3 regions of the Vibrio gallaecicus genome follow, and region 3 is predicted to be linked to each of the others. Evidence: predicted binding sites of a transcription regulator. Region 3 holds the regulator's gene; each other region holds the start of a gene.

The links. The regulator MetJ, encoded in region 3, represses methionine synthesis genes. The targets are predictions, from matches to a motif close to TTAGACNTNTANANGTCTAA.
Region 1: a site for MetJ is predicted at 2,518-2,537, ahead of metA (homoserine O-acetyltransferase MetA). Genes of this name have one in related genera too.
Region 2: a site for MetJ is predicted at 5,963-5,982, ahead of metK (methionine adenosyltransferase). Genes of this name have one in related genera too.

Annotation. Positions count from the first base shown of each region.
Region 1 is NZ_AP025490.1:1,456,630-1,466,664, forward strand. It holds gene rlmF (23S rRNA (adenine(1618)-N(6))-methyltransferase RlmF) at 1-291, shown strand, start outside; gene OCU78_RS06440 (hypothetical protein) at 327-587, shown strand; gene pilW (type IV pilus biogenesis/stability protein PilW) at 596-1,327, opposite strand; gene metA (homoserine O-acetyltransferase MetA) at 1,553-2,494, opposite strand; gene OCU78_RS06455 (ATP-binding protein) at 2,758-3,144, shown strand; gene OCU78_RS06460 (DUF3859 domain-containing protein) at 3,175-3,597, shown strand; gene OCU78_RS06465 (M20/M25/M40 family metallo-hydrolase) at 3,754-4,860, opposite strand; gene hppD (4-hydroxyphenylpyruvate dioxygenase) at 5,541-6,614, shown strand; gene OCU78_RS06475 (homogentisate 1,2-dioxygenase) at 6,607-7,737, shown strand; gene OCU78_RS06480 (fumarylacetoacetate hydrolase family protein) at 7,826-8,842, shown strand; gene maiA (maleylacetoacetate isomerase) at 8,832-9,617, shown strand; gene OCU78_RS06490 (substrate-binding periplasmic protein) at 9,821-10,035, shown strand, end outside.
Region 2 is NZ_AP025490.1:2,816,127-2,826,161, reverse strand. It holds gene parC (DNA topoisomerase IV subunit A) at 1-1,797, shown strand, start outside; gene OCU78_RS12230 (endonuclease) at 1,929-2,654, opposite strand; gene OCU78_RS12225 (SprT family zinc-dependent metalloprotease) at 2,845-3,345, opposite strand; gene OCU78_RS12220 (DUF2189 domain-containing protein) at 3,423-4,223, opposite strand; gene metK (methionine adenosyltransferase) at 4,699-5,853, opposite strand; gene tkt (transketolase) at 6,232-8,226, shown strand; gene OCU78_RS12205 (hypothetical protein) at 8,301-8,537, opposite strand; gene OCU78_RS12200 (response regulator) at 8,876-9,586, shown strand; gene OCU78_RS12195 (ATP-binding protein) at 9,583-10,035, shown strand, end outside.
Region 3 is NZ_AP025490.1:3,018,005-3,028,039, reverse strand. It holds gene priA (primosomal protein N') at 1-1,171, opposite strand, end outside; gene rpmE (50S ribosomal protein L31) at 1,516-1,731, shown strand; gene OCU78_RS13260 (malic enzyme-like NAD(P)-binding protein) at 1,943-3,253, shown strand; gene metJ (met regulon transcriptional regulator MetJ) at 3,418-3,738, opposite strand; gene OCU78_RS13250 (O-succinylhomoserine (thiol)-lyase) at 3,944-5,128, shown strand; gene OCU78_RS13245 (bifunctional aspartate kinase/homoserine dehydrogenase II) at 5,128-7,539, shown strand; gene metF (methylenetetrahydrofolate reductase) at 7,826-8,725, shown strand; gene OCU78_RS13235 (PadR family transcriptional regulator) at 8,837-9,376, opposite strand; gene ppc (phosphoenolpyruvate carboxylase) at 9,732-10,035, opposite strand, start outside.

The DNA of each region.
Region 1 (10,035 bases), 1.6 Mb from region 3:
CCAGTGCTGAATTTTGGTGGTCAGAAATCTGAGCTATGGTGTGAAGGTGGAGAAGCCGAATTTGTATCTAAAATGGCTCGTGAGAGTCGAAAATTCTCGACACAAGTGCTTTGGTTTACCACTCTGCTGTCAAAAAAGGACAACGTAGAGATCTTACGTAAAGAACTGGATAGACAGCAGGTAAAGCAAGTGAAGGTGGTTGAAATGTCCCAAGGACAGAAAGTGAGCCGCTTTGTTGCGTGGACATTTATGGATAAGCAACAACGTCAAGAGTGGATTAAACTGAAATAAAGGTTAAGAACTGACTGGATTACAGGGGGAATGATATGGATATTGAAATCTACATGCCTTGTAATCCTGTCTGGTTTTGTGAAACGTTAGAAGTACTCTTCGCCGTTCTTTTCTTTGTTGGCGTTTTATTTTTCATTAGGATCGTATGGAAAGAGCACCAGCGGATTTATGGAAAAGCCAAACGATCTTCAACTTCAGCCAGAAAGCATGCTTCCATATCTAAGTCCACTTCTAAGCATAAACCCGTATCTAAGCGTAAACCTACCTCTTATCAAAATGATCTTAACGAAAAATGAAGCACTAGCTAGCTAGCCTCTAACTCTTCTAACTTAGCTTGATATTTTTTCTGTAAAGCTGAATTGCCGGCTTTAGACTCTAGCTCAACTAAAATTTTCAGAGATGGAATTTGATACCCGTAACTTTGATGGAATTTTAAAAGTCGAATTCTTGCATCTAAAAACTTGTTGTTGGTAACTTCTATCTTCGAGAGTTGAAGAATTGATCTAACGCGATTTGGGTCATGATCAAGTGCTCGAGCAAAGTAATTTTGCGCTTGGTCGATATTTCCAGCTTTTACCGCACATAAAGCCGCATTCTCATAACTGGCTGAAATCAAATAGTAATACGGTTGCTTGATCGCTTGGTTGAAGTATTGGTCTGCTTTTTTGTAGTCACCTTGTTTACATAAAAAAGTACCGTAATTATTCAATACGTTACCGTTTCGAGAGTCATATCTTAATGCTTTCTTATAGGTCGCTTCTGCTTGTTTAGGTTCTCCGACCTTTTCATAGTAATGCGCCATTGAAAGGTGTGCTCGGTAATAAGTGGGATCATGTTTGATAGCTAATTCGAGGTTTTCCCTAGCTCGAACCATATTCCCTTGCTCCATATAACCAAGACCCAGTGCAATGCGAGATTCAGACATCGCTTTAGGTTCGGCTTCAACTTGAACGGGACCATCTGTAACAGAAACACAGCCAACCATAGTTAATGATGACAATAACACTAGGTGAGATAATGATGTTTTTACAGGCATGTTTCGACTCCTTATGAACATGTGTCCATCATATGAAATCGAATGTGGTAGTGGGTTAAGTCAGGTGCATAATGCGACTCATACGCCACAAAAAAGCCGTGTCTTCAAATCACCAACTTATGATTCACTTGGCTTTGAATAACACGGCTGAGTAGATGGCAATGAGATAAAAACTATGTCGCCATTAATACGATGTTTACACTAATACTATGTTTGAATTGTTAGCTAGTCATCTTTTGTGAAGTTCTCTTCGCTAAACTTATCAAGGTCATAAGGTGTTTGTTGGTATACACAGTAATTTAGCCAGTTTGAGAACAGCAGGTGACCGTGGCTACGCCAACTTGCGACTGGCTTATTGTCGGGGTTGTTATTCGGGTAATAGTTAATAGGGATGATAGGTTCCATACCTTCCCCAAGATCTCGAATGTATTCGTTGTGAAGGGTGTGAGCGTCATACTCTGGGTGACCAGTGACAAACACATTACGTTTATCTTTCGTAGCCGCTAAATACACTCCCGCATCATCAGATGTAGCCAGAATATCTAAGTCCGTATGCTCAGCAAGAAATTCAGATGAGAAGTCAGCGTAACGAGAATGAGGCGCTAAGAAGGTGTCATCAAAACCGCGTAGAACTGGGTGGTATGGCTGGTGGATTTTATGATGATAAACACCCGACAACTTTTCTTTGCGCGTACGTTTTGGTAAGTCGTAAAGTAATTTCAAGCCAGCTTGCGCAGCCCAGCAAACATAAAGGGTAGAGGTAACGTGCTTGTTTGCCCAATTCATGATGGTTTGTAGATGTTCCCAATAAATAACATCTTCAAATTGAACCAAACCAAGTGGGGCGCCTGTAATGATCAAGCCATCAAAGTTTCGTCCTTTTACCATTTCAAACTGGCGGTAAAAGTTATCTAAGTGCTCCGTTGGCGTGTTTTTGCTTGCGCGATCATCAATTCGAAGCAGTTCAATATCAACTTGCAGTGGGCTGTTAGATAAAAGGCGTAAGAATTGAGTTTCAGCTTCAATTTTCTTAGGCATTAAATTTAGGATCAACACTCTCAGTGGACGGATTTCCTGAGTTGATGCTCTTGAAACAGGCATTACGAAGATGTTCTCTTCGCGAAGAACATCGGATGCCGGTAGTTGATCTGGAATACGAATAGGCACAGCTTTCTCCCTAAGCTAGATTTTTAGACGTCTATACTTCTGAACTTATCGCATATTGATCTCTATGTCGATATAGAATTACATTGAGATCACATTTCTTTCATAGCTAGACCGCTGTTAGTAAGTAAATTGAAGCTAGGTATTCGGTTGAGTTTGTCATCTAAGTATTTGCTAGGTGGACTAAATGTAGGTAATCAAAGTAAGAAAAATAAGGCGAGCTGCGTTAATATTGCTGTGGTTATAACGTAAATAGAGTTTTCATGGTGAAACTGATACTTATTAGGGGGCTTCCTGGTTCTGGAAAGTCAACGAAAGCTAAATACTATGTTGCTGAGCAACCCAATCTAACTAAACATATTGAAGCCGATATGTTTTTTGTAGGAGACGATGGGCACTATCGTTTTGATGCCAGTCAGCTACAGCATGCTCACAGGTGGTGTCAAGACACCACCGAGAAATGGCTTAGAAGTGGTATTAATGTAGTCGTTTCAAATACATTTGTGAAGCAATGGGAAATGAAGTTTTATAGGCAGTTGGCGTTAAAATACAAAGCTGAATTGGTTATAGAGACCTGCCGTGAACAGTATCAAAATATTCATGGTGTTGAGGACGCCGTCATTAAACGTATGAAGCGCGATTGGCAAGAATAGCAAGGCAAGAAGAACAAGGTAGAGAGAAACATGGCAAAACGTTCAGTCATTGTTGATATGACTTCTTACGGTGTTTACACAAAGTGGGATTCCCGTTCTAAACAGTTACCGAAAATTCAAGAATTCACGACTCAAGTGGATGCAGAGATTGATGTTGAATTTGGCTACATTATCAACATTAAAAAAGCGAAAGGTGAGAAAATTCGTTACTGCATTTACCACCCCAACATTACTACTGAAGATGGTGAAGTTCTTGAACCGTTCGATGGTGAAGAGTACGTTGGCAATAATGATTGGGATTTTTATCTTGGTGATACGATTTGGGAACCGATTTCGAATAAAACTGGGAAATGGCGTATGACCATAGAGTTGCAGGGCAAGATCATTGCGGATAAGACCTTTGATCTCATTGCAAAAGATGAAGCCCAATTTTGGAAGCGCCGAGGTTTTTAGCCTTAGCTAATGAGCCTACTTTTACCTTTACTTTGTTATTCGTTAGCCTGATTATCCGTGAATATAAAAAAGCCGATCTGTTTGAGTTCGGCTTTTTTATTGTAAGAAACGTGGCGAGTTATTGAAGTCGCCACGAATTCATATCGAGACTTTAAATTAGTTAGTTACGTATGAAATAACAAATTCAGTGATAGAAACCATGTCTTTCACAGCAATGTATTCTTCAGTAGTGTGGACTTTAGCCATACCAGTAGATAGGTTTACAGTCGTTAGACCTTTTGCATTGAAGTTATTCGCATCACTACCACCACCAGTACGTTTTGTATTCGCCGTGATGCCTAATTTTTCAAACGCAGATTTAATAGCAGTAATGTGTTTATGGTCATCTTCGATAACGAAAGCATCATAAGCGCGAGTAGATTCAATTTCGACTTCTGCACCAAACTGCTTCGCACTTGCTTCGAAAGTTTCAATCATGTGATTAACTTGATTGGTTAACTTCTCTCCATTTAGAGAACGCGCTTCCGCTACAACTTTGATTTCAGGCATGACGATATTCGTTGCTTGTCCACCTTCAACAATCCCAACGTTTGCTGTTGTTTCTTCGTCAATGCGAAGTAGGTTCATTTTTGTGATGGCGTCTGCAGCCACTTGGATAGCACTGATGCCTTCTTCAGGAGCAAGACCAGCATGCGCAGGGCGTCCTTTAATTGTCGCAACGATTTTTTGTTGGCCAGGAGCGGCATTTACAATCGTGCCAATTGGACCGCCAGTATCTAAAACAATAGCGTGTTCAGATTGAATGAATGACATATCGAAGTTTAAAGAGCCAAATAAGCCGCCTTCCTCAAATACAGTGAAAGCAATCTCAATAGTGTTGTGCTCTAGACCGTCGGCTTTGATGCAGCGAACGGCTTCCATGATTGCTGCAATGCCAGATTTGTCATCACCACCAAGGATAGTGTTACCTTTCGAGCGGATAATGCCATCTTCAATGATAGGTTCAATACCAATGCCAGGGGTGACGGTATCCATGTGGCAACTGAAAACAGTGCTGCCTGCTAGTGAGCCTTCAAGCTTCGCGTAGATGTTAAAACCATTTGATACTTCAGCTGGTACAGGCAATTTATGTACTTCAAAGCCTAGTGCCCCAAGTTGCTCAGCCAGTGTTTCGGCAATAGCTTTTTCATTGCGAGATTCGCTGTCAATTTTTACAAGATCACAAAAGTGTTCAACTAGGCGTTGTTCGTTAACTTTGGTCATTATTAAAACTCTCATTATATCTGCACCTATAAGAAATAGACGCAGTGTAGGAACAGGAAATCCAATATAACGCTAATGAACTAGTAGATTGCCTGAGTTAAATCAAGAAAAGCATATGATTGTGCTAAAAAAAGCAGAGTAATTTGAAACATTCTATTTATTGATTGATCGCAAAATTAAATGATTATCGAGAGATATTGATTTGATATGGAAGTGCTTCAAAAAGACGTCAAATAGAAGAAAGCAATGAATGACGATTGATCTGGTTATCCAGCGTTATTCCATTTCATCTATCGCTTATGAATACTCTTTAAAAATCGGAGTGTTTTACAGTAGGAAATCTTCTTGTACATAAACAAGTACAAGCTGCCGTAAAGTTAAGTGACTGATTTATAGTCTTTCTATGAAACCTCAAGGTAAATGTAACTTTAAATTTACGTTAAATATTTGTTAAATTTGGTTTTTGTATTTCCTTCCTTAATATTCCCAATCTTGTCATTTTGAGCCAAGTTAGAACTACCTGATTCAAAGTGTTAATGGGCTGGATAACTAGAAATGATTGATAACCAACATTGACTAGTAACTCATCCAGTTTTACGCATCAGCTTGAACTCATCAGTTATGAGTACGAGCAAGCTTTGAATAGAAAACTAAAAATGAACAGTCTAAGGGAGTAGAACATGTCGACGATATTTAACCCACTAGGTACAGATGGCTTTGAATTTGTTGAATATACCGCTGCGAATTCAGAAGGAATAGAGCAACTTAAAGGGTTATTTGGTGATCTAGGTTTTGCTGAGATAGCTCAGCATCGCTCGAAAAAAGCATGGCTATATCGTCAAGGGGATGTGAATTTCATTGTTAACGCAGAACCTCACAGCCAAGCTGAGGCTTTTGCTGCTCTTCATGGACCTTCAGTATGTGGTATGGCTTTTCGTGTAACAGATGCAAAAGTCGCTCTTGATCATGCAAAAGAAAATGGTGGGCGAGAATACCAAACTCAAGTAGGACCAATGGAGCTGAGTATCCCTGCTATCTATGGCATTGGTGACAGCCTTCTTTACTTTGTAGACCGCTATGGCTCACAAGATATTTACGATGTTGATTTTTGTCTTTATGACGATGCAAAACAACGAATGGAAAAGAAAGACGTTGGTCTTTTTGAAATTGATCATCTCACGCACAATGTGAAGCAAGGAAACATGGACGTTTGGTCTGGTTTCTATGAGCGCATTGGTAACTTCCGCGAGATTCGTTACTTTGATATTGAAGGCAAATTGACAGGGTTAGTCAGCCGCGCAATGACCGCGCCATGTGGCAAAATCCGCATTCCAATTAATGAATCTTCAGACGATAAATCACAAATAGAAGAATTCATCCGTGAATACAAAGGTGAAGGCATCCAGCACATTGCGATGTCGACCAATGACATTTACAAAACTGTGCAGACACTTCGCAAACGTGGCATGGACTTTATGCCAACGCCAGATACCTATTATGAAAAGCTTGATGGCCGCGTTCCTGGGCACGGAGAAAATAAGTCGGAGTTACAAGACTTACGAATTCTTCTTGATGGCGCTCCAACAAAAGATGGCATTTTATTGCAGATCTTTACTCAAACCGTAATCGGCCCGGTTTTCTTTGAGATTATCCAGCGTAAAGGTAACGAAGGGTTTGGTGAAGGTAACTTCAAAGCTCTGTTTGAATCGATTGAAGAAGACCAAATAAGACGAGGAGTGTTAAGCGATGCGTAAAGCCATCTCTTACCCTCATAAAGAAGGTGTGTGCTCTAAACAAGCACATGCTGACTTTCCTGAAGGGGCAATTTTTGAACGGGAAGCGGGGCGAAGTGGTTTTTTTGGTCCTGCTGCACATTTCCATCATCAACATGCTCCAACAGGATGGAGCGAGTGGGAAGGTGAACTTAAGCCAAGAGCATTTGATTGTAATTTAGTAGAAAGTGCTCAACAGTTATCACCTTGGCTGGTTCCTAATTTGCTCGAAAACAGTGACTGTAAAGTAAAGGTCTGGAAAATTTCAGACAATATGGAATTTCTAGTAAGAAACGCAGATGGCGATGAATTACTTTTTATCCACCAAGGTAAAGCCGAGCTATTTAGTGATTATGGTCATTTAACCGTTGAAGAGGGAGATTATGTATTGATCCCTCGCTCGACTTCTTGGCGAGTAGAAGTACAAGAGCCGCTATTTGTGTTGATGATAGAAACGACAGACAGTGCCTACTCACTTCCAGAAAAAGGAATAGTAGGGAACCATGCCGTTTTTGATCCCGCTGTTTTAGAAGTCCCAAGTATTAACGAGCACTTCAAAGCGCAGTATTCGGAAAAGACCACTCAAGTTCATGTGAAGCGACACAATGAAGTCAGCGTCATTACTTACCCATTTAACCCACTTGATGCGATTGGCTGGCATGGTGACTTGTCAGTCGTGAAATTGAATTGGCGTGATATTCGCCCGCTGATGTCCCATCGTTACCATCTTCCTCCTTCCGCACATACCACTTTTGTTGGTGGCAACTTTGTTGTTTGTACTTTCGTACCTCGCCCAATTGAAAGCGACCCGGGTGCGTTAAAAGTGCCGTTTTACCATAACAATGATGATTACGATGAAGTGCTTTTTTATCATGCGGGTGACTTCTTCAGCCGAGACAATATAGAAGCAGGCATGGTGACATTCCACCCTGCTGGTTTTACTCACGGCCCTCACCCAAAAGCTTTTAAAGCCGGGCAAGAATATAAGAAGAAATTTACAGACGAAGTGGCAGTGATGATAGACACACGCCATGCTCTGACACTAACGGAAGACGCGGCAAAAGTTGAAAATGAAGCGTATGTGTATAGCTGGCAAGAAAAATAGACTTTAGGGTTTCTAAAGCTATTAAAGCTATTAAAGCTGTAAATAAAACTGGCTTGAAAAGGTATACACAGTTGAGCAAGGAAAGATTATGAAGTTAGCAACGTTAAAAAATAACACTCGCGATGGTCGTCTGGCTGTCGTCTCAAAAGACTTATCTCGATATGTGTTAGTTGAGCATATAGCCCTTACGATGCAACAAGCATTGGATAATTGGGATTCAGTGGTTGTTGAACTTGAAGCAACATACCAAAGCTTAAATCGTCAACAGCTTGAACAAGCATTACCATTTGATGAGAGCTTATGTCATTCGCCACTGCCTAGAGCATATCAGTGGGCGGATGGCTCAGCTTATGTGAATCACGTTGAGTTGGTCCGTAAAGCTCGTGGCGCAGAAATGCCTGAAAGCTTTTGGCATGATCCTCTTATGTATCAAGGGGGTTCGGATTCTTTTATTGGTCCAACTGATGATATTGAAATGGCAGACGAATCTTGGGGAATCGATTTTGAAGGAGAAGTCGCCATTGTGACCGGTGACGTGCCTATGGGCGAGAAATCATCTGACTGTTTACAGCACATTCGTTTATTGATGCTGGTGAATGATGTTTCATTAAGAGGGCTCATTCCAGGAGAATTAGCTAAAGGGTTTGGTTTTTTCCAGTCTAAACCGTCCTCTGCTTTTTCTCCGGTTGCAGTCACGCCAGATGAATTATCAGGTAATTGGCTAGACGGGAAAGTGACTTTGCCTTTGGTTTCAACGTATAACGGTCAATTGTTTGGTCAGCCAAATGCCGGCGTTGATATGACGTTTAGCTTCACAGAGCTGGTGGCTCACGCTGCGAAGACTCGTCCACTAAGTGCTGGTGCTGTCATTGGCTCTGGAACGGTTTCAAACAAGCAAGGAACAGATTTTGGGACTTCTATTGAAGAAGGTGGTGTAGGTTACTCATGCATTGCTGAAGTGCGGATGATTGAAACCATACGAGACGGAAAGCCAACAACAAGCTTTATGAAGTTTGGCGACACAATCAAACTTGAGATGAACGATAGTAATGGTGAGTCAATTTTTGGTTCGATCAGCCAAAAGGTTGTGAGATATGAGCGATAATGTTGTTAATGACGTTCAAGGTCAAGCTAATGATCAGGGTTTGACGTTGTACGGTTATTGGCGCTCCTCAGCGGCATACCGCGTTCGAATTGCTTTGAACTTGAAAGGGCTTGAATACCATTATGAACCAGTGCATTTGGTAAAAGGTGGTGGTCAACAGCATAGCGAAGGCTACCATCAACTGAACCCTTCAGAGCTGGTTCCAACTCTTGTGCATAATGGATTTGTACTGAATCAATCAATGGCAATCATTGAATATTTAGAAAGCCTAAGTTCAGATATCCCACTTCTACCTAAGTCGGGAGAGCTTCGTTGGTTAGTAAAATCTATCGCGCAAGATATCTCGATGGATATTCATCCGCTCAACAATTTACGTGTTTTACAGTATCTAAAAGGTGAATTGGGGTGTACTGAAGATCAAGCAAACAAATGGTATCAACATTGGATAGTGACAGGTTTTCAATCAATAGAGGAAAAGCTAGGAAGTCTTGATAGCCAACGTATTCAACATCTCCAGCGTATTAAAGATGGTCAATGTATTAAGCATGACCAACCACAATCAGATAGTAGCTCTGAAGGAAACGTTGCAGCTTATGCATTAGGAGAACAACCATCACTTATTGATGTATGTCTAATTCCTCAGGTTTATAATGCACTTCGCTTTGAGGTTGATATGTCAGCTTATCCAAAGATCATGTCTATCTATGAATATGCTAATACCCAGCCAGCATTCATTTCAGCTTTACCTGAAAACCAAAGCGACGCTCATAATTAGATATGTTGAATAAAAGATACGCTAAATAAAGCACCGTTCGCAGGTGCTTTATTTTATTATCTTCAGCCAATTAGATTGTGATGCGGAATGATTATCTAGATTCAAAACTAAGCTGAAGCTTTATGATTTACCTTTAATTAAGTAGACGTATATCACATTAACTCCTAAGTTTAATTTATGTAATTATCATTAGGAGCGGTCCAATGAATAGTAAGAGTAGTCTCTACCTATTACTTGCTACTTTTTGTTCATCACCTGTACTCTCTAAAAGCTTGTCTGAATTAACGTATTTGAGTGAAGAGTACCCTCCCTATAATTTCAGTGAAGAAGGTCTTGTAAAAGGTATTGCCGTTGACTTGCTCATTGCCGCCTCAGATGAAGCGAACGAAAGAGTAATGGGAAGTGACATTGCGCTACA
Region 2 (10,035 bases), 200 kb from region 3:
AACTTTGATGGCACGATGAAAGAGCCTCAAATGTTGCCGGCGCGTTTACCTCATATCCTATTGAATGGCATCACGGGTATTGCTGTTGGTATGGCGACAGATATTCCGCCTCATAACGTCCGAGAAGTGGCAAATGCAGCCATCCACCTGATTGATACGCCTAAATCTGAACTCCCCGATATAATGGCGTTCATTCAAGGACCTGATTACCCTACAGAAGCTGAGATTATCTCACCTAAGTCGGATATCGAGAAAATCTACCGTACTGGTAAAGGCAGCATTAAAATGCGTGCTGTGTGGCATAAAGAAGGTTCTGATATTGTTATCACAGCTCTTCCACACCAAGTATCCGGTGCGAAATTGCTAGAGCAAATTGCCAACCAAATGCGCGCTAAAAAGCTGCCAATGGTTGAAGATTTGCGTGATGAATCTGATCACGAGAACCCAACTCGTATCGTTGTTGTACCGCGCTCAAACCGTATCGATTGCGATCAGTTGATGAGCCACCTATTTGCTTCAACAGACCTAGAGAAAAACTTCCGAGTTAACTTGAACATGATTGGTTTAGACAATCGTCCTCAAGTAAAAGGTCTAGTTCAGATATTAAAAGAATGGATTGAGTTCCGTCGTTCAACGGTTCGCCGCCGCTTGCAATACCGTTTAGATAAGGTGTTGGCTCGTTTACATATTTTGGAAGGCTTACTGGCTGCTTACCTGAATATTGATGAAGTAATTGAAATCATTAGAACTGAAGACGAACCTTGTCCAGTTCTGATGAGCCGCTTCAATATTTCTGAGATTCAAGCAAACGCTATTCTTGATATCAAGCTACGTAACTTAGCAAAACTTGAAGAGTTTAAGATTCGAGCTGAGCAAGAAGAGCTTGAAGCTGAACGTGACAAATTAGAGAAACTGCTAGGTTCAGAGCGTCGTCTAAACACTTTGATCAAGAAAGAAATTCAAGCTGATGCTGATAAGTACGGAGATGACCGCCGTTCACCACTAATAGTTCGTGCTGAAGCTAAGGCTCTGACTGAGCGTGATTTGGTACCTAGTGAACCAATTACCGTTGTATTGTCAGAAAAAGGCTGGATTCGTCATGCGAAAGGTCATGATGTTGATGCTGAAACTTTGAACTACAAATCAGGTGATAAGTACTTAGCCCACACCCGTGGTAAGAGTAACCAACCTGCTGTGTTCCTTGGCAGTGATGGCCGAAGTTATTCATTAGAATCTCACTCTTTACCTTCGGCAAGAAGCCAAGGTGAGCCGATTACAGGGCGCCTAAACATTAGCCCTGGTAGTTCTATTCGCCAGGTCGTGATGGGCGAGAGTGAACAATTATGGTTAGTTGGTTCTGATGCTGGTTATGGCTTTGTTTGTAAAGGCAGTGACTTATTGTCTAAGAACAAGAGCGGTAAAGCTCTGGTGAATTTACCTCAAGCCGCTGAAGTATTATTGCCAAGCTCTGTTGATGATTTGGAAACGAATGAAATATTAGCGATCACCAATCAAGGTCGAATGCTTTTATTCCCAATCAAAGATTTACCTCAGTTAAGTAAAGGTAAAGGTAATAAGATCATCAATATTCCATCTGCGAAAGCGAAGGAACGTGAAGAGTTTGTTTCCCACTTGATGGCTATCCCGCAAGGGGCGACCTTAACCATTTATGCTGGTAAGCGTAAACTAGGTTTGAAACCTGCTGATTTAGATAACTTCCGCGGTGAGCGTGGTCGTCGTGGTGGGCTTCTACCGAGAGGTTTACAGCGCGTCACTCATATCGATATTGAATCGTAAAGGTTCAAGCAAGAGTGGAGTGATTTGTAGGTTAATCCTGTAAATTTACTGCCACTCTTTATTGGAATATAAATTAAAAAGCACCGAACATGAATTTGTTCGGTGCTTTTTTGTTAGATAGGAAACGTTGGTTACTGACAATGCTTATAGACAAATGGGTTGTGGTTCTTTTGAATGCTATGAATCCGTTCGTCTCTAGTGCACTCCCATTCAGTCACAGGATATTGTTTATCCCAAGCCATCATCAAGTTGGTTTGCTGCTTCGATAGCTTGAACCCATATTCTTGGCTCATGTACAGGTATGTACGCGCAATTGCGCCTTTAGAGCGATCAGTTGGCATTACTTTACGTTGTTTAAAGTTAACCTGAACTTCACACTGTCCGTAACTTACACCATCAACCCCATTCCACTGGCTGAAATTGTAGTTAGATCGATCGCCATTTACCTCGCCAATGGCAGGAACTAAGTTATGCAGGTCTGCTTCCATCGATTTAAATACTTTATCGTTTCTAGTACAGTTCTTACGCCCTCCTGACTGCCAACATTGTCTTTGGTGACCAAACTGCCATGCTGGCACTACATGTTCCCATTCAATGCGAGAAGCGCGTTTTAGCTGCTTTCGAACTTCGTAGCCGCATGAGTCAAGGTCGGGGATGCCTTTCTTTTTATCTTTCCAAGTGATGTCGCAACCACAGTAAAATGAAGTCGGGTGATCAAGATAAATTTTCACCGCTTCTTTCTTGGCTTTTGAAAAAGAACTAGGAGGAGCGGCAAAGGCGCTTTGGGATAGGCTAAAACCTAGAAGTAAGCAAAAGGACACCGATAGGCTAAGTGCTTTCAAGTTTATGAGTTTCATAAAATAAAGACTGATAAAAGTATGATAAATATCAGTCTAGCACTCAATTTATGAAATTCTCTATCGTATTTTCACATAGGCACCGTTTGTTTAGCTGAATACCTTGTGACCAAGAGGATGGTTAGGTGTGGGAACAAAGGGATAACAGGCAATATGCGAGGATAAAATGAGTGCAACTAGATAGGATCTTTTAACTGAGTTGTATTCCCGTAAACGTTAATAGTTGACTACATTGTTGGCATCGGTAAGTCGATTGCCTACGTAAAACCTTATTATGGCGGCGAATAGATAAAGGGTATGTAGTGCAACTACACTGATACTCAAAGGTTTTTCCTTGAACTGATTTAATTTCAAAGTTATGTGTAGTTTTGGCTGGAACTTGAAATATCCCTTCCATGACAGATTGCCATTCTTTACCGTGCGGTCTAACTCGCCCATACACTTGATAGGTAATCAGGTGTGCGATCTCATGTGGGATCACCTCATTTAAAAAAGCTTCTACATTCTCTTCAAATAAAACACGGTTAATTTTTATTTCGTTAAGCTGCAAATAGGCTTTGCCTGCTGCCTTGCCTCTTAACTTAAAAGAAACTTTAGGCACTGGGAATTGACGTAAGAAGTGTTGATTGGCTTGAGTGATGCATTCTACGATCTTTTTATTCACGCGGTGTTGTAAAGAGCAGTATGGCAAGTTGATGAACTCCAAAAAATGGCCTTAGGGTGAGCTAAGGCCAAATAATATCATCACAATGACTACAGGTAGGAGACCTACGGATGATGTTTTTTCTTTATAGTGTCGTGATAGGCGTGCCATGTGCCGTAACCAAGCAATGGCATTGTGACTATCATTCCTAATCCATAAGTTGCAAATCCAACTAATACGCCGATACCTATCAAAGCTGCCCACACAATCATTGCCGGGATATTCGACTTAACGGCATTGAAACTTGTAAATATAGCACTCATTACATCCACTCTTCTTTCCATCATTAACGGAATAGAGAAGGCAGAAATACTAAAAATGAGACTCGCAATAACAAGACCAATGACTGAACCTGTTATTAAAAATGGAGCAAACTCAGTGAGTGGTGCCCCCTGAACAGAAGGGTAAAGGGCATGTAATAATGCTGCAATTCTCATCCAAAAAATCATAGCAACCATCAACACAATGGCAAAAGCCCACTGTGAAGAAGAGTTCCTTGAAATGGCTTTAATTGAATGGAATAGGCTTGCATCATGACCTTTCTCTCTTTCCCAGCTTGCATCATAAAGCCCTAAAGCTAAGAAGGGACCAATAAGCATGTAAACAATTAAACTTGGCATAACAACAAGGTGTGTACCTTGCCATTGCACTAATTGAACGATAGCAACTGCGGCTGCCATAAAACAAAGCCCGTAAAAGGCGCTGATGAAAGGCATTCGAATGAAGTCATGTAGAGCAAGAGAAAGCCAATGGAAAGGTGCTGATACGCTGACTTGATTGCAAGGAATCGTTCGTGCGTATTCGCTATCGCTGACCTTATGCTTTTTCTTATTATTAAAATCTGCTGGTTGTGCTGTACGAGACATAGATCCCCCCAGTTAATAACATCCTAGTTAAAATTCATTGAATGTAGCTGATTTACTGCACTTCAAACTGTGCATTATCACGACCATTTCAACGCTAGAGTTCTAGGTTGTACTGCAGTACCAGTGCTCAAATTTCAATAAAAGAGGTTTGTTATACCTAAACTAGCAAAAGGTGTGGTTGCTAATGGTATAGCTAGACTCTTAAGCATTTTGCTAGCGAGAGGGAGTCGATAAACTCTGAATCTGAAACTAACATTTTTGCATTTAATGTAAGCACATTATTGCCTAGGAACAGTATTAACTATTGGCAGTAGTATCAAAAAATACAACTTACACAGAGGCTTTTTGAATGATTATTTTTGAGGGGGGATGTTTAGAAGGAAAGCTGGGAAGGTGGCTAAGTTGAATAACTTCATAAAAATAAAGCCCTTACTAGAAAGTAAGGGCTTTAAAAGTCTGATTTGCGTTATCTAAATTATTTTAGACCTGCAAAGTCCGCAAGGATAGCGGCTTTGTCAGTTGCTTCCCAAGGGAATTCTTCACGACCAAAGTGACCGTATGCAGCTGTCTGCTTGTAGATCGGTTGAAGAAGGTTAAGCATTTCTTGTAAGCCGTATGGACGAAGATCGAAGTTTTGGCGAACCGCTTCAATGATGATTTCGTGTGCTACTTTCTCAGTACCAAACGTTTCAACCATGATAGAGGTTGGATCAGCAACACCGATAGCGTAAGACAGTTGAATCTCACAACGGTCAGCCATACCAGCAGCAACGATGTTTTTAGCAACGTAACGTGCTGCGTAAGCTGCTGAACGGTCAACTTTTGATGGATCTTTACCAGAGAATGCACCACCACCGTGACGAGCTGCGCCACCGTAAGTATCAACGATGATCTTACGACCTGTAAGACCACAGTCACCCATAGGACCACCGATTACGAAACGGCCTGTTGGGTTGATGAAGAAGTTAGTGTCTTTGTTGATCCACTCTGCAGGAAGTACTGGCTTGATGATCTCTTCCATTACTGCTTCACGTAGATCCGGTGTGGTTACTGAATCACAGTGTTGAGTAGAAAGTACGACTGCATCGATACCAACGATCTGACCTTGGTCGTATTGGAAAGTTACCTGAGATTTAGCATCTGGACGAAGGAAATCTAATTTTCCGCTCTTACGTACTTCAGCTTGCTTTTTAACAAGAAGGTGAGAGTAAGTAATTGGAGCTGGCATTAGGATTGGAGTTTCGTTAGTTGCGTAACCAAACATGATACCTTGGTCGCCCGCACCTTGCTCTTTAGGGTCAGCTTTATCAACACCTTGGTTGATATCTGGAGACTGCTTACCAATTGTGTTTAGTACTGCACAAGAGTCAGCGTCAAAGCCCATGTCAGAATGAACGTAACCAATTTCACGAACGGTTTCACGAGTGATTTCTTCGATATCAACCCATGCAGACGTTGTTACTTCACCGCCAACCATTACCATGCCGGTTTTTACGTAAGTCTCACAAGCAACACGTGCTTTTGGATCTTGTTCCAAGATGGCATCAAGAACAGCATCAGAGATTTGGTCTGCAATTTTATCTGGATGACCTTCTGAAACAGATTCAGAAGTGAAAAGGTGCTTAGCCATGAGAGCTCCACTTTTAGTTTTGAACGTAATACGTTGAGGCGTAAATAGTTAAAAAGCGCCGATAAATTTATAAGTCGTCGCTAATAATTACATTATATTATGTAGGTGTTTCTACATCTAGACGTCTATTTTAGTTTTCATAGGTTGAATTACAAGCTCTTTTTTCGGATATGTCATAACTAAACGTTTGCGTATGAATAAGGATAACCAACGGTTTAGAGGGATAAATGTCATAAAAATGCAGAAAATGCCGCTTATAAGCCCTGTAAAACGTTTGCAGTCACTATAGTCGTTTGAGAGAATACTGGCGGCTAAATAACAAGAAAAGTTTAGCCTTATCCTCTTTTTCTTAAATCGCTTACGCATCCAGGAGCAGACATGCCTTCTCGTAAAGATCTAGCCAATGCAATCCGCGCACTTAGCATGGACGGTGTTCAACAAGCAAATTCAGGTCACCCAGGCGCCCCTATGGGTATGGCTGACATCGCTGAAGTACTTTGGCGTGGTCATTTGAACCACAATCCTTCAAACCCTGAGTGGGCAGATCGCGACCGTTTTATTCTTTCAAATGGTCACGGTTCAATGTTGATTTACTCTCTGCTTCACCTAGCAGGTTACGAGCTTTCAATTGAAGATCTTAAGAACTTCCGTCAGCTACACTCTAAGACTCCAGGTCACCCTGAGTACGGTTACGCACCAGGTATCGAGACGACGACAGGTCCTCTAGGTCAAGGCATCACTAACGCTGTTGGTATGGCAATGGCTGAGAAAGCTCTTGCTGCACAGTTCAACAAAGAAGGTCACGACATCGTCGATCACTTCACTTATGCATTCATGGGTGATGGTTGTCTGATGGAAGGTATCTCTCACGAAGCATGCTCTCTAGCGGGTACGTTAGGTCTTGGTAAGCTGGTTGCTTTCTGGGATGACAACGGCATCTCAATCGATGGCGAAGTGGAAGGCTGGTTCTCTGACGATACACCTAAGCGTTTTGAAGCATACGGCTGGCATGTAATCCCAGCGGTTGACGGTCACGATGCTGACGCGATCAACGCGGCTATTGAAGCGGCTAAAGCGGATCCTCGTCCAACACTTATTTGTACTAAAACTATCATTGGTTTTGGTTCTCCAAACAAAGCGGGTACGCACGACTGTCACGGTGCTCCACTCGGTGCTGATGAAATTACAGCAACTAAAGCAGCGCTTGGTTGGGAACACGGTCCTTTCGAAATCCCAGCTGACATCGCAGCTGAATGGGATGCGAAAGAAGCGGGCGCAGCAAAAGAAGCGGCGTGGAACGTGAAGTTTGATGCCTACGCAGCGGCTCACCCTGAGCTAGCAGCTGAATTCAAACGTCGTACTAACGGCGATCTTCCAGCTGAATGGGAAGAGAAAGCAAACGCAATCATTGCTGATCTTCAAGCTAACCCAGCTAACATCGCATCACGTAAAGCATCTCAAAATGCTCTAGAAGCGTTTGGTGCTATGCTACCTGAATTCATGGGCGGGTCTGCTGACCTTGCGCCTTCTAACTTGACTATGTGGTCTGGTTCTAAGTCTCTTGAAGCAAATGACTTCTCTGGTAACTACATCCACTACGGTGTACGTGAGTTCGGTATGACGGCTATCATGAACGGTATCGCTCTGCACGGTGGTTTCGTACCATACGGCGCAACGTTCCTAATGTTCATGGAATACGCTCGTAACGCGATGCGTATGGCTGCTCTGATGAAAGTTCAGAACATTCAAGTTTACACGCATGACTCTATCGGTCTTGGCGAAGATGGTCCTACTCACCAACCGGTTGAGCAGATCGCATCTCTACGTCTGACTCCAAACATGAGCACATGGCGCCCATGTGACCAAGTTGAGTCTGCTGTTGCTTGGAAACTAGCAATCGAACGCAAAGATGGTCCTTCTGCACTTATCTTCTCTCGTCAAAACCTTGCACAACAAGACCGTGACGCTGAGCAAGTAGCAAACATTGCTAAGGGTGGTTACATCCTGAAAGATTGTGCTGGTAAGCCAGAGCTAATCATCATCGCTACAGGTTCTGAAGTTGAGCTAGCGGTTAGCGCTGCTGCTGAACTTACAGCTGAAGGTAAAGCGGTACGCGTAGTATCTATGCCTGCAACTGACGCGTTCGATAAGCAAGACGCTGAGTACCGTGAGTCTGTACTGCCATCTGACGTTACAGCTCGTATCGCTGTAGAAGCTGGCATCGCTGATTTCTGGTACAAGTACGTTGGCTTCGGTGGCAAGATCATCGGTATGACAACGTTTGGCGAATCTGCACCAGCAGGTGAGCTATTCAAGATGTTCGGTTTCACTACTGAAAACGTAGTGAGCACTGCAAAAGAGCTTCTAGCTTAATAAACAGCGGTAATATGAACAGAAAAAAACCGAGCCATAGGCTCGGTTTTTTATTTGGTGTTTAGAAACATTAGTTATTCGAATTCCTTTCCCCAATTATCGATCTCTCTAGTTCCACAGACCTTACATTCAACGTAACGATCCATATTGTAGTAGTGACCACCATTGATAATGGAGTTAGCAAACAGCTTAATTCTGCCTAACAAAGTTTTGTCGGTATCATAGCTGCTTGTTTGGCGAACAAGAACTTCACTATGTGGTGTTTCTTCATTACACTTTTTACAACAATGAGTTGCTGGGAATCCAGACATAACCTTTCCTTGGGTTGAGAAAACTAGGTTAGAAACAGCCGTAGGATTAGGTAAACTCATTCTCAATATAATTGCACAATAGCCATGTTACTCGCTAGATTTATAAATCTTGTTTGTCGAGCTGTATCACTTTATTTATTTTGATAATAAATCTTATGTTTTAGATGGAGGTTTGCTTATGCCTTTCTGGTCTCGCCGATAATTTGCATCTCTATCGAATCATTTGTAACGAGTAACTTACATTGAGGAGTTTGAGCGCATTTCATCACTAACACCCTTGAAAGATATAATGAAGTAAGAGAATGTTGATGCACTTTTTTCATATAAAAGGCTTGGCAATGACAAATAAGATTATCCTGGTCGTTGATGATAGTCAGGACATTCTCGACGCTCTTAGTGAATATCTAGAGCGGTCTAGCTTTACGGTTATCACAGCGCTTGAAGGCAATGAAATGTGGAAGAAGCTCGAAACCGTCACTCCAGATCTTATTATTCTAGATATTATGCTGCCCGGAGATGATGGGTTAACTTTATGTCAAAAACTACGTCTTCAATCTCAAGTTCCAATCATTATGCTAACCGCAGTAACCGACGATGCTGATCGAATCGCTGGGTTAGAAATTGGAGCTGATGATTATATTACCAAGTCATTTAACCCTCGGGAGCTACTAGCCAGAATTAAAGCTTTATTGAGGCGTTCCACGTTTAGCCATAGCCAAGGTGAACGGACATTAAAGTTCATGGATTGGACGTTTGACACTCTTAAACGACAATTGAAACATGAAGATGGTGAGGTGGTATCTCTTTCTAGTGCCGACTATAACTTGCTTACGCTAATGCTGGATTCTCCCAACCAACTATTAAGTCGAAATGATATTGCGCATGCCCTTTGGGGAAGGGATGCTGAGCCACTAGAGAGAGGCATTGATGTGCAAATTAGCAGGCTGAGAAAGCAACTGAGGGACGAAGATAGAAATACGATTATGACAGTAAGGCATCGTGGCTATATGTTAGTGATCGATTCGCATATTAGTCGTATTCAATTTTGAAAAAAAATATATTTCAGTCAATGGTTGCACGAATCACTTTGTCTACATTCTTGGTGATTCTCTTAGCCGAAATATTGGCAGGTGCGGTATGGTTTACTGCTACATCTGCATCAAAAAGAGAATCGGCTAGCCACGCTATGACCGCTATATCATCAGCTGCAGCAGACACCATTAACTACTTTTCTGGTCTGCCGATTAATTATCGCCACTTGGTGTTAGAGCAGTTACGAAACATTGGAGGAACAAGGTTTTTTATATCGATGAATAATCATCAACTTCCGATCCCTTCTTTACTTAATCACTCTTTAGTCCCTCACATGGAAACACAAGCAACTGAACTCTTAGAGCAGCAACTTAAAGGTTCGCATAAAGTGCATGTCAATTTAGCCAAACGTGAAGACTTGCTGGTATTTAATTCTGGAATCAAACTCCATGAATTACCTGCTTTG
Region 3 (10,035 bases):
CTTTGTTGGTCGTAGGAAGCGCGACCCCCGCTCGGTTGGTTAGTCTTAAATAGTGATACTTACCGGTTTGAGCGTTATGAAGGGTTTCAAATGCAGGAGTAGCAGAGCCGAGGACTACCGGTATTTGTGCTTTATGCGCACGCATTATCGCCACATCTCTAGCATGATAACGAAGGCTGTCTTGTTGCTTGTAGGATGCGTCATGTTCTTCATCAACAATGATGATACCTAGATCAGAAAAAGGGGTGAACAGTGCTGAGCGAGTGCCTATTACGATTCCTGCTATTTTATCACGGGCTGACAGCCAAGCATTAAGACGTTCAGTATCATTAAGCCCAGAGTGAATTACCTCGACAGGCACATTAAAGCGTCGTTTGAATCGGTTAATGGTTTGTGGCGTTAATCCAATTTCAGGAACAAGAACAAGCGCTTGTTTACCTTGCTCTAAAATTGGCTTAATCATGTTCAAGTAAACTTCAGTTTTCCCTGAGCCAGTGACACCTTCAAGCAAAAAGCAGCCAAAATCTGTCTGGCTATTGACGGTCGCGATAGCAATGGCTTGTTCTTCATTGAGCTTTGGCTTGTCGTGGTCGTTTTCTAGTTCTTTAGACCAAGCGATACGCATCGGCTTTTTTTCAAGAGACTCAATCCAGCCCTTTTCTTGAAGTGTTTTTAAAACCGCGCTTCCCACTTCCTCATCAATAAATTCTTGATGGGGCACGGATCCGTTTTCCAGCATTCTCATGACTTTTGCTTGCTTAACGGCACGCCCAAAACCTAGCATTAACTGATCTTTACCTTGAGGTGTCAGCTGCCATTCAACCAAGGTGGCAAAATCTGCATCTTTACCTTTACGTAAAGCAGAAGGTAATGCATTGGCGAACGTTTCCCCAAGAGGGTACTGATAAAACTGACTGCACCAAACTAACAAAGAATAAACCGAGTCAGACCAAACGGGTTGATTGTCCAACAACGCTTTAATTGGTTTGAGCTTGTCTAAGCTAAATTCGGATTCATTGACTAGAGCTGTGACTATGCCTGTTAATGTTTGACGCCCAAAAGGTACAGATACACGACCGCCAATAATAGGGAACAGGTGACTAGGTATTTTGTAGTCAAACTGCTTATCTAAAGGGACTGGTAGTGCGACACGGGCGATAGTTGGGCGCATAAAGTGACAGCTTTATTTTGAATAGGAAATGACGAAACAGTCTAAAGGATAAGCCCATGAAATTCGAGAAACAGTTTGGTATCGCTTCATAAAGGCTGTGTTTTTTAATGGCTTAGCGATGTTAGAGAAGAACTGATATTGGCTTTTAATATAGAAGGAAAAAAAGGTTGGTGAAAAATGTATCAAATCAGTTGATCCTACTTCTCAGATTCATTACTATACTGCGCCTTGAAGGTATGGCTTTGTATCCTTGTGTTACGAAGCGGTACTTTTAATTATTTTTTAACTACGTGTGGTGTCCGGCTTAGAATCGGATGGCGACACGGCCTAATTGAGGTTATCCCATGAAAGCTGGAATCCACCCAGAATACAAAGCTGTTACAGCTACTTGCTCTTGCGGCAACACATTTGAATTCAACTCTACTCTAGGTAAAGCTGGTATTCACCTAGACGTATGTGACAAATGTCACCCATTCTACACTGGTAAGCAACGTATCGTAGATACTGGCGGCCGTGTTGATCGCTTTAACAAGCGTTTCGGTGCTCTTTCTAGCAAGTAGTAATACTCGCTATATAGACATCCAAAAGGACACTTCGGTGTCCTTTTTTGTTGCCTGCCATTTAGAGATTTCAACTGTTCACTGGTCTTATTAGTAGTCAAATCTCGTTTTTTAGTGAGACTGATAGGTAAACCACCTAGGAACTTTGAAGTACATCTATTAACATGAAGAGGATTCCCCCAAATAATAATATCTTAGGAAACCTACGCTCATGTCAGACGACACTCGCCAGGCTCAATCTTCAAAAGAGCCATTATCAGCAGAAGAAAAATTATCTGCTCAAGAACAATTTCGCCAGCAAGCTCTTGATTATCATGAATTCCCTATTCCAGGTAAAATTGCCGTTGAGCTGACTAAGCCGGCAAATTCAGCTGAAGACCTTGCTTTAGCATACAGCCCAGGTGTAGCTGAGCCTGTTCGAGAAATCGCACAGAATGTTGATAACGTTTATAAGTACACAGGTAAAGGCAACATGGTTGCAGTTATCTCTAACGGTACTGCGATTTTGGGTTTAGGTAACCTTGGTCCTATCGCTTCTAAGCCTGTAATGGAAGGTAAAGCTCTTCTGTTTAAACGTTTTGCTGGTTTAGATTCTATCGATATTGAAGTAAAACACCGCACAATCGATGAGTTTGTCGACACGGTAGCGAACATCGCAGATACTTTTGGTGGCATCAATTTAGAAGATATTAAAGCACCAGACTGTTTTGAGATTGAACGTCGTCTTATCGAACGTTGTGATGTGCCTGTATTCCATGATGACCAACATGGTACTGCTATCGTAACGGCTGCAGGTATGCTGAATGCCATCGAACTTCAAGGTAAGCAGCTAGAAGAATGTAAGATTGTTTGTTTAGGTGCGGGCGCGGCGGCTGTAGCGTGTATGGAGCTACTGATTAAGTGTGGCGCTCAGCGTGAAAAAATCTACATGCTAGATCGTAAGGGTGTGATCCACACTCGCCGTGACGACCTAAACGAATACAAACAGCTTTTTGCTAACAACACAGACAAGCGAACGCTGGAAGATGTGATTGAAGGTGCTGACTTATTCTTGGGTGTATCGGGTCCTAACTTATTACCAGCAGAATCTTTGAAGCTGATGGCTGATAAGCCTGTTGTATTTGCATGCTCAAATCCAGATCCAGAAATTAAGCCAGAGCTTGCTCATGAAGTGCGTAATGACTTAATCATGGGTACAGGTCGTAGCGATTACCCGAACCAAGTTAATAATGTGCTTTGCTTTCCGTTTATCTTCCGTGGTGCGCTAGATGTGCGAGCTAGTGAAATCAACGATGAGATGAAACTGGCAGCAGTCACGGCGATTCGTGAACTAGCAAAAGAAGAAGTTCCTGCTGAAGTATTAAAAGCGGCGGGAGCTGATGCACTGACATTTGGTATGGATTACATTATTCCGAAGCCAATGGATCCACGTTTATTGCCTCGCGTAGCGAAAGCGGTAGCACAAGCTGCAGTTGAATCTGGTGTTGCTCGTATCGAGATGCCTGAAAATTATATGGCTTAATGTTACGTCTTTAGCATTGAACTCATAAAAAAGCCGAATCATGGAAGCATGATTCGGCTTTTTTGTATCTTGGTATGACAAGCTTACACTTGAAATACAGAAGTTAGTTTCAAACTATTGTCACAAGCAAATGAAAATATGAAGGGCATCGACGTGATTTATTTTTATTCTTCGTCAAACGCTTCGAATTCGATACCCATTTCTGTCATTAGTTTTTTCACTTCAGCAGGGATATCGTCTGGGCGGTCTTTACGTAGGTCTTCATCCGTAGGTAACGGTTGACCAGTGTAGGCATGAAGAAAGGCTTCACATAGCAATTCACTGTTTGTGGCATGGCGTAAGTTGTTTATCTGACGACGAGTACGTTCATCAGTTAGCACCTTTAATACTTTTAGAGGGATAGAAACCGTAATTTTCTTTACTTGTTCGCTTTTCTTTCCATGCTCAGCATATGGGCTTATGTACTCACCATTCCAATCTGCCATTGTGTACCTTCATCATTTTTGTAGTTAGATTAATTTAGAAGGTGATTTTAGCGGGATTTACCGCCATAAGCAAAGACATATGGACGTCTAGAAGTGTTGACGTCTTATGTTTATGGCAGTAAAGTGAATAACATATATCTAACACAGCTGCAAAACGCCGACAAGCAGCTGTTATATCCTGAACCCAATTTGTAAGGAAACACCTATGAGCAGCCGGAAGCCAGCCACAATTGCCGTTCGAACCGGTATTGAGTCAGACACTCAACACCATGCCGTTGTTCCACCAATTTATCTTTCGACAAATTATGGTTTTCCCGCTTTTGGTGAAGTGCCTAAATATGACTATACGAGATCGGGCAACCCGAACCGTGGGTTATTAGAAACAGCGCTCTTCGAACTGGAATCAGGAAAGGGTGCCGTTGTGACCAATTGCGGTACATCAGCATTGAACTTGTGGGTGTCTGCATTTCTAAGTGGTGACGATTTAATTGTTGCTCCACACGACTGCTACGGTGGAACGTACAGACTGTTTAATACACGTTCTCAAAAAGGGGACTTCAAAGTCCTGTTTGTTGATCAGTCGGATCAAACCGCATTAGATGCAGCGATTGCTCTCAAGCCCAAATTAATCCTACTTGAAACACCTTCTAACCCTCTAGTGCGAGTGGTCGATATCGCAGAAACGTGTCGTAAAGCAAAAGAGGTCGGAGCGTTAGTGGCTGTCGATAATACGTTTTTGACACCTGTGTTCCAAAAGCCTCTAGAGCTAGGTGCTGACTTTGTTATTCACTCCACAACTAAATACATTAACGGTCACTCAGATGTAATTGGTGGTGTGGTCATCACTAAAACGGAAGAGCATGCTGAAGAATTAGGATGGTGGGGCAACTGTATAGGCGCAACAGGTACGCCATTTGATAGCTACATGACTTTACGTGGTATTCGTACTTTAGGCGCTCGTATGCGTGTACATGAAGAAAGCTCTCGTGAAATTTTAACAGCGCTTCAGCAGCAAGATTTAGTCGGCACTATTTATCACCCAAGCTTACCTGATCACCCTGGTCATGAAATTGCCAAAAAGCAGCAGTTAGGCTTTGGTTCTATGCTGAGCTTTGAGTTCGCAGGATCTTTTGAAGCGTTGAAGTTTTTTGTTGGTGAGCTAGAGCTGTTCTCGTTGGCTGAATCTTTAGGTGGTGTTGAAAGTTTGATTTGTCATCCAGCTTCTATGACTCACCGTGCAATGGGGCAAGTTGCTTTGGCTGAAGCGGGTGTATCTCAGCAACTTCTACGTTTGTCTGTAGGTTTAGAAGACGCGGGCGATCTTATTGAAGATCTAAACCAAGCGTTTCTTAAGACACATAACTTCATCGAGAATGGGGAAGCGAGCTAATGAGTGTTTTACGCCAACTGCATAAATTTGGTGGAAGTAGTTTAGCTAACCCAGAATGCTATCAGCGAGTTGTGAATATTTTGAAAGAGTATTCAAGCGCGACTGATTTGGTTGTGGTCTCCGCTGCTGGTAAAACGACTAATCGTTTAATCGAGTTCTTAGAAGCACTAGATAAAGATGGGCGTTTAGCACATGAATGCCTACAGTCATTACGTCAATTCCAGCTGAATTTAATTGAAGAGTTGTTAGAAGGCGATCAAGCCGCTCATCATCTTGGTTTGGTTCAAGCGGAATTCACAGCATTAGGTGAATTGAATGCCCCACTGACTGAAGCGCAAAAGTCTCAAGTGCTAGGTCATGGTGAGGTCTGGTCTTCAAGGTTACTTGCTGAACTTCTTTCTCAGAATGATTTACAAGCTATCGCGCAGGACGCTCGTGAATTCTTACGAGCTGAAGCGGGAACACAGCCAGAAGTTGATCGCTCGCGCTCTTACGCTTTAATTAAAGAAGTGCTGGCGCAACATACACATTGTCGGGTTGTGATTACGGGCTTCATGGCTCAAAACTGCGAAGGCGAAACCGTTCTTTTAGGCCGTAATGGTTCAGATTACTCTGCAACGGTTATTGGTGCGTTAGCTGAAGTCGACCGAGTCACGATTTGGAGCGATGTAGCCGGCGTTTACAGTGCTGATCCAAGGCTAGTATCGGATGCGTGTTTATTGCCTTTACTTCGTTTGGATGAAGCCAGTGAATTAGCCCGACTTGCTGCTCCTGTTTTACATAGCAGAACCTTACAGCCTGTTGCTCAAAGTGCGATGGATTTAAGTTTACGTTGCAGTTATCAACCAGAATCGGGCTCCACTCAAATTGAGCGTGTATTGGCTTCCGGTCGTGGTGCGAAAATTATTACGTCTCTGGATGAAGTTTTATTGATCCAAGTGACGTTTGGTCACGGGCACGATTTTGAGCGTTTGACTACCGATGTACTCGAAGGGTTGAAGCGCGCTCAATTAGAACCGCTAGCGTATGAATTACAACCAGACCAATATTGTATTCGCTTGGCGTACACTGAAGAAATTGCTGGTGGTGCTTTAGAATACTTACAAGACCATGCGGTAGAAGGCGAGATTAAACTTAAAGAAGGCTTCTCTTTGGTGGCTGCGGTTGGAGCGGGTGTGACGAAAAACCCGAATCATTGCTATGGTTTTTACCAGCAGTTAAAAGACTCACCGGTAGAGTTTATCTCAGAGGCTTCTTCTGGGTTAAGCTTGGTTGCAGTGATGCGCAAAGCTGACACATCTATTTTAGTAAAAGGTGTCCATTCCCAATTATTCCAAGCACAGAAACGAGTTGCTATCGCACTGTGCGGGAAAGGAAACATTGGTTCGAGTTGGTTAAGTTTATTTGCAGAACAGAAAGCTGAACTAGAAAAGCGCCGTGGTATGAGCTTTGATTTAGTGGCAGTGATTGATAGTCAAACTTATTGGTTTGATGAGCAGGGCATCGACCCTAGCACTGTGCTTACTTGTTTCTCAGATGAAGCGGTAAATAATAACGGCAGTGACTGGCTTGAGCGTTTAGGCGAAATACAGGGTTATGATGAAGCGGTTGTATTAGATGTCACAGCCAGCAAATTGCTTGCTGATAAATATTTAGATATCGCTAAACAAGGGGTTCACCTGATCTCTGCAAATAAAGTGGCAGGTTCAGCATCCAGTGAATATTATCATCAAGTCCAAGATGCTTTTTCTAAAATCAGTCGCCACTGGTTATATAATGCAACAGTAGGGGCAGGGTTACCGATTAACCATACAGTTCGAGATTTACGTGAAAGTGGTGATGATATTATTGCTCTTTCAGGAATCTTCTCTGGTACTTTGTCTTGGCTGTTTCAGCAATTTGATGGCAGCGTTCCATTTAGTGAATTGGTAGATCTAGCATGGCAGCAAGGTTTAACTGAACCAGACCCTCGAGCTGATTTAGATGGATCTGATGTGATGCGTAAGCTAGTGATTTTAGCACGTGAGTCAGGGCTAGATATTGAACCTGAAAACGTGAAAGTAGAGTCTTTAGTGCCGAAGGAGCTACAAGATTTGTCTGTAGATGACTTCTTCGATAAAGCTTCGTTGCTAAGTGATGAATTGGCAGAGCGTTTAACTAAAGCTCAATCACAACAGAAAGTACTTCGTTATGTTGCTCGTCTTGAAAAAAATGGTAAAGCAACGGTAGGCGTAGAGGCTTTATCTAAAGAGCATGCGTTAGCGAACTTACTGCCATGCGATAATATTTTTGCGATCGAGAGCAAATGGTACAAAGATAATCCCTTAGTGATTCGCGGACCTGGCGCTGGTCGAGAGGTGACAGCAGGAGCAATTCAGTCCGATTTGAATCGTATGTCTAGCTTATTTTAATACCTTTAATGGTTGATTGTTCTGATTAACCAAGCCGCAATAACCCATAAATATGGCTGAAAGTAGAATTCATTTACTTTCAGCTTTTTTGTTTCTTTTCGGTGATTATCTATTCTCAAGCTCTGACCTTCTTCTTGAGCTTTACTCACGATCTACTTGAAAAAAATTCATAATGGATCAGTTGACATTAAATCGTATTCAATACATTCTGGAGACATATAGACGTCTAAACGTCGCTAAGGATTTGAAAATATTTAGTGGTTGCTTTTGCCACAGGGAGAGTAAGATGGGATATACGCACGCAGGTCATATCGACGCTTTGAATCAAAATATTGCTGAGCTTTCAGATAATATAAACGTGTCATTTGAGTTTTTTCCACCGAGTAGTGAAAAGATGGAAGAAACGCTGTGGAATTCTGTTCACCGCTTGAAAACTCTTCAACCTAAATTTGTTTCAGTAACTTATGGAGCAAACTCTGGCGAGCGTGATCGTACTCACTCTATTATTAAAGAAATCAAAAACCAGACAGGTTTGGTAGCAGCGCCACACTTAACATGTATCGATGCAAGTCGTGATGAACTGATCCAGATTGCTGACGATTACTGGGCGAATGGCATTCAGAGTATTGTTGCGCTACGTGGTGATATTCCTGAAGGTGGCGGTGCTCCTGAGATGTACGCGTCTGATTTAGTCAATTTACTGAAATCCCGTCACGACTTTGATATCTCTGTTGCAGCTTTCCCTGAAGTGCACCCTGAAGCAAAAAGTGCTCAATCTGACCTTATTAACTTGAAACGTAAAGTTGATGCCGGTGCTAACCGTGCTATTACTCAATTCTTCTTTGATGTTGAAAGCTATCTACGTTTCCGTGACCGTTGTGTGGCAGCAGGAATTGATGTTGAAATCGTACCGGGCATTTTACCAGTATCTAACTTTAAACAAGCTTCCCGTTTTGCTGCGATGAATAATGTGAAAGTACCAGGCTGGATGGCGCAGCAGTTCCAAGGCTTGGATGATGATCCAACGACTCGTCAACTTGTAGGTGCTAGCCAAGCGATTGATATGGTTCGTACTCTAAGTCGTGAAGGTGTGAAAGATTTTCACTTTTATACACTGAACCGTGCAGAAATGACTTATGCACTGTGCCATACATTAGGTGTTCGACCACAAGTGGTAGCTGTTTAATCCATATTCTTTAGATACAAAAAAGGCTTGGACTCTAAGAGTTCAAGCCTTTTATCTTTTTAGACAGTCGCTATTCAGCTAACAGCGATACAATCTGAACAGGGAAGAGCGTTATGCCATTGCACCTAGTTCAAGCAAAACCTCGTCAGCCCACACAATCCATGCCTCACGGATAAGTAGGTTACGACGCAGTGTTAAGCGCTCTAGACGAGCTTGCTTATCTAATGTCGCTGGTGTCGCGTAGTATGCTGCTTCAATTTCTTTGTAGTGAGAAACTAGCTTACGAGACTCTTCTACAAGTTCAGTCAGTTGAATACGGTATGCATCTGATGGTTGAACAGCACAAGCCATTAGCTTAGCTGAGAACTCATCACGTACTGTTGGGTGCGCAGTTGGTTGTTCAAACCATTCACCTAAAGCGCCACGACCGGCGTCGGTGATAGAATAAACTTTACGATCAGGTTTGCCTTCTTGAGGTTCAAGCACACAAGTTACTTGTTCATTTTGAGCCATTTTATTTAGCTCGCGATAAACTTGTTGGTGGCTTGCTTTCCAGAAGTAGCCAATGCTTGATGAAAACTCTTTTGTTATATCGTAACCAGTAGCATCGCGCGTACTTAAAACAGTTAAGATTACGTGTGGTAATGACATGTCTTTAATCCAAATGGTCAATAAACAGTAAACTAATGCTTAAACATCAAGTGTGCTTCTAATGGCACGATATGTTGGTATATGTCTAAGCAACACCAACGTGTTTCGTTGGTTATGTCACCTTATAAAGCCGTTTGTCACCTAGCGCGGTAAGTTTCCTTACCTAGTGCTGTGGAATATTTTGATAGGAGTGTTTTCACAGCGGAGCGGTATTATATCTAAATAATAAGCATAAAGTGGAATACATGGACAAAATAACCCAAAAAACTGATAGAAAACTCAATAGTGGTTATTTTACAAAATAAAAAGGTCGCACGTGGCGACCTTTTGTCTTTATTTTAGTGTTAATCACTGGCTATCCGGTATTTCGCATACCTGCTGCAATACCTGCAATCGTCACCATTAGGGCTTCTTCTAGCTCTGGCGGTGGAGTTTCACATTTTCTAGTTCGGTATAACAACTCAGCTTGAAGCATGTTTAGTGGCTCAACGTAGATATTACGAAGGCGTATTGATTCAAGACCCCATGGGTCGCTTTGCATCAAGTTTTCGTTATTCTCAACGTTCAATACTGCTTTAATGTCTTTTTGCAGTTGTTCACGAAGCAATTCACCAAGAGGTAGTAGTGACTCATCAACAAGTCGTTGATCGTAATACTTC